DNA from 2 places in the Pseudomonas berkeleyensis genome. Region 1 is predicted to be linked to the other one. Evidence: riboswitches for the same ligand, from Rfam matches in the RefSeq annotation. Region 1 holds a riboswitch; the other holds the start of a gene.
The links. A riboswitch is a leader RNA that binds a small molecule or an ion and turns the genes downstream of it on or off. The one in region 1 is predicted to bind cobalamin.

Region 1 (2,197 bases):
CTTCTGCTGCTGGCCGTCGTTTCCTGCTTCAGCGTTCAGGCTGGTGAGCTGGACGGTCACTACCAGGCCACGCTAGACGGCCAGCCGACCGTGCTGATTCTGCGCCAGCAGGGCAATCAGATTGAGGGGCAATACGTTGAGAATCAGACCCTACGCCTGAATCTGAAGGGCCACTACGATGGACAGGTGCTGCGCGCCGAGATCAGCGATCCACAGTCCGGCCTGCTGCTGGCCAACATGAACGCCACCTATGCCAACGCCATGCTCAACACCAGCATTGCAGCTCGCAACCCACGCAATGGCGAGGTACTGGAACGTCAGGCGCTATTCCAGCGCGAAGCAGCAGCAATGCCGTCCGCAGCAGGCGTTCAGGATTCGGCACTGGTCGGCACTTGGGTACACGAGAAGATCATCAATAGCGGCGGCGCCAATTTCGCCTCGTTCAACACCGTGATAACCCTGCAGTTGAACGCCGATGGCAGCGTCACGCAGTGGAGCCGCTCGGCCGGCGGCGGCAGCGACTGGAGCTACGACAGCCCTGGCGAGGTGCAGTACAGCGGCCACTGGCGCAGCCAGGACGGCATGCTGATGGTGCGCCTGGCAGGCGCCGCCGATTATCAACCCGCCGCCTACTACCGCTTCAGCGACCAGTACCTGGTCACCGAGAGCAATACCGGCAAGATGATCTGGCAGCGCCGCCGCTAAGCGACTGGGTCAGGCTGCCTGGTGCAGGCGCACGTTGAACAGCGGCCCCTGGCTGAAGCGCGACAACGCCTTGGCACCGGCCAGCACGCCCAGGTCGATAAGCGGCTCGATCAGGATCACGCTCATGTAGGCCAGGCCGAAGCTGCCCACGGCTGCCAGGTTTTCGCTGGAGAAACCGTGACCGTAGAAGGCCCAGAACGCGACCCAAGCGACGATGCCACCCTGGTAGGCAGTCGACAGCGCCAGTGCCTGCTTGTAGGAAAGATCGACGTAGGCGGTACCCGGCGCAACGATGCGCTTGGCCAGCAGGCTGATGCCCCACAACGGGATAAGCAGCGTGGTGACGTTCATGCCGTACTGCGGCAGGTCGAACTGAGCGAATAGCAGCCCCTGCAGCAGCAAACCAGCCGCCAGACCGATGGCTGCTGCACCGGCACCGAACAGCAACAACAGGGTAGAACCGAGGATCAGATGCACCTCGGAAACACCCACCGGGTGATGCGGGAAGACTTCGAAGAAGCAGAACACCAGGGCGGTGGTCAGCAGGCTGCGCAACACCAGGGCGGCGACACCGCCGTTGTTGCGTACGCTGTCCAGGGCGAGTTTGGCGGTCAGACCGAAAGCGGTGACGGCCGTTGCGTAGCTGAGGAGGATCTTGGCGCCTTCGACGACACCGGGTTCGATATGCATGCGAGTTCCTTGTTCGCGCCCACCGCGCGACGATTCGGATGAAGGTTGGGCGAAACGCCCGTTGTCGATGGCAGGTCTCCTGGCTCACGGCTTGGCACTCCGCCCGCCTTCCCGACCGGAGTCAGTGGCATGAGGGCATCGTTCGCCGCTTACAGTTGCGGGGGCAGCCAGGGCATTGGCGAGATTCGCCGCACCCTGTTCCCTTTTCATCCGCGCCACATGCGTGCACGCAGAACCATCGAGCGCAAGATTACTCGCCTGCCCTGCTAAAAAACAGCGTGCCAGACAATCCGCTTTCAGCCCTCGTTCAGGCCGGCAACGTCACCACCGCCATGGTCACCGAAGCCTTGCTGTACAGGCGCTTCTGGCCGCCCTCCTCGCCGAACACCTCGGCCTCGACCACCGTGGCCTGGCGCCCGGCCTTGAGTACTTCGGCGCGGCAGAACAGGCGTGCACTGCGCGCCGGACGCAGCAGGTTGACCTTGAACTCCAGGGTCAGCACCGTCTGCCCCTCGGCCACCAGCGTCGCAGCGGCGGCACCGGCAGCATGATCGGCCAGAGTGGTCTGCACACCAGCATGGATGAAACCGTTCTGCTGCAGGTGGCGGAGCTGGATATCCAGCTCCGCCTCGACCCAACCCGGGCCGCAGTCGGTGGCGCGAATGCCCAGGTCATTGATGAAGTTGGCATCGGCGAAGCCTCGCTCGACCAACTCCCGATAACGCGGATGGGCGTGCATGGCGAACCTCCGATCAGGCCAGGTGAGGCGTGCTGCGTGCCAGCAGTGCCTCGACGTCGACAC
Region 2 (2,197 bases), 990 kb from region 1:
AGCGCGGCCCAGCAATCATCGAGCACGCCAGGCACGGTAACGCCACCGCCAATGAAGATCGCATCCGGCGCCGGCAGTCCGGCCAAGGCCTCGGGTGCATGCCCGGCGACCAGTTGTAGACCGGGTACACCGAGGGCATCACGATTGTGGCGAATGTGTTCCTGGCGCCCCTCGTTGGCCTCGATGGCGATAGCTCCGCAGGCCGGGTGCGCGCGCATCCACTCGATGCCGATGGAACCGCAGCCGGCGCCAACGTCCCATAGCAGCTCGCCGGGCAGCGGCGCCAGGCGCGCCAGGGTGACCGCGCGCACATCACGCTTGGTCAGTTGGCCGTCGTGGCGGTAAGCGTCGTCCGGCAGGCCGCAGGTCGGTGGCAGCAATTGCGCCCCAGCGTCGGCCAAACATTCCACAGCCAGCAGGTTGAGATCGGCGCCACGCGGCAGGTCCCAGCTCGCGGCCTGACCATCGAGTCGGCGCTCATCCGCCCCGCCAAGATGCTCCAGCAAGGTCAGCCGACTGGCGCCGAAACCACGCGCACGCAGGGCTTCGGCGACCTGCGCAGGCGTGTCGCCATCGGCGCTCAATACCAGCAGGCGCGTGCCGGGATACAGCCGGGCGTTGAGCGTGGCCAGCGACCGGCCTACCAACGACAGCACCTCCACCTCCTGCAGCGGCCAGCCCAGGCGCGCCGCTGCCAGCGACACCGAGGACGGTGCCGGCAACACCTGCAACTCATCGGCCGGCACCTGGCGCGCCAGGCTGGCGCCGACGCCATAGAACATCGGGTCACCGCTGGCCAGCACGCACACTGCCTCGCCACGCCGGGCCAGCAGCGGTTGCAGGTCGAAGGGGCTCGGCCAGGTTTCCCGCTCGCCGCTGATGCACGGCGGCAGCAGCGCCAGCTGGCGCGGCGCGCCAACGATACGGGTGGCCGCCAGCAGGGCACGGCGCGCGGCCTTGCCCAAACCGGGATAGCCGTCTTCGCCGATGCCGACCAGGGTCAACCAGGGTTTCATCCACCTACCTCACAAGTAGCCGACAAGGCGCGTGTCGCGGCGCCGGGCAAAGCGGGCATAATACAGCCTTCGTCGGTGCCCTTGAGTCGATACGACTCTGCAACGGGCCTAAGAGGGAACACGGCTAAACCGTGGCTGCCCCCGCAACTGTAAACAGCGAGTCTGCTGCACCCACGCCACTGGATTTCCGGGAAGGCCGCAACAGACCAAGACCTGTCAGCCAGGAGACCTGCCGACGAACGCTGGTCGCGAGTGCCAACATCGGGCGGGGTGTACCGATGCCATGAAATCCCCTACGGGGAATTTCGCTGGTTCGGTCGCCGCGTCGTTATCCACAGGTGACCGTTTGAACGCCTCCATCCGCCCTTCCGCCTGCCCCGGCCTGCTGCGCATCGTGCCTGCGCTGGACGGTGGCATCTGCCGGGTCAAGCTGCCCGGCGGCGTGCTGCGCAGCACCCAGGCGCGGGCACTTGCCGAGGCGGCACGGCGCCATGCCAGCGGCGTGCTGGAGCTGACCAACCGCAGCAACCTGCAGATCCGTGGCGTGCTGCCCGGCCAGGAAGCACCGCTGATCGATGCCCTGCTCGACGCCGAGCTCGGCCCGCGAGTGGCCGCCGCCGACGATGTACGCAACCTGATGCTCAGTCCCGCCGCCGGCCTCGACCCGCAGGCACGGATGAACGTGCGTCCGTTGGCCAACCAATTGCTCGATCTGCTGCAGGACACCCCGGCGCTGCATGCCCTGTCACCCAAGTTCGCCCTGCAACTGGACGGCGGCGAAGCCCTGGCCATGCGCGAACATCCCCATGACCTGTGGCTGGCTGCCGAAGACGACCAGCACCTGCTGCTGGGCCTGGCCGGCTGCCCCGGTGACGAACCACTGGCTCGCATTGAGGCAACGCAGGCGCTCGACGTGGTGCGCGAATTCCTGTTGCTGTTCCTCGAACAGGCCACACCCGAACAGTCGCGCATGCGCCAGTTGCTGGCACACATCGCCCCTGACGACCTGCTGCAACACCTGCAAGCTCGACTGGATTTCCCTCTGCAACCGGCACCGGCCAATTGGCGGCCCAGCGCGACGCTCATGCGCCCACCGGCAGGTATTTATCCACAAGCACAGAGAGGCCTGTGCATGGTCGCAGCTGGCGCCCAGCTGGGCCGTCTGCATGCCGAGCAACTCC

Region 2: linked by a shared signal. The riboswitch ahead of cobG (precorrin-3B synthase) and the one ahead of HS968_RS21210 (energy-coupling factor ABC transporter permease) in region 1 are both predicted to bind cobalamin.

Annotation. Positions count from the first base shown of each region.
Region 1 covers NZ_CP059139.1:4,579,852-4,582,048, forward strand. Annotated here, with positions in the region: gene HS968_RS21205 (hypothetical protein) at 1-705, shown strand, start outside; gene HS968_RS21210 (energy-coupling factor ABC transporter permease) at 715-1,395, opposite strand; cobalamin riboswitch at 1,448-1,650, opposite strand; gene HS968_RS21215 (PaaI family thioesterase) at 1,703-2,134, opposite strand; gene HS968_RS21220 (acyl-CoA dehydrogenase family protein) at 2,148-2,197, opposite strand, start outside.
Region 2 covers NZ_CP059139.1:5,566,816-5,569,012, forward strand. Annotated here, with positions in the region: gene cbiE (precorrin-6y C5,15-methyltransferase (decarboxylating) subunit CbiE) at 1-1,016, opposite strand, end outside; cobalamin riboswitch at 1,073-1,267, shown strand; gene cobG (precorrin-3B synthase) at 1,363-2,197, shown strand, end outside.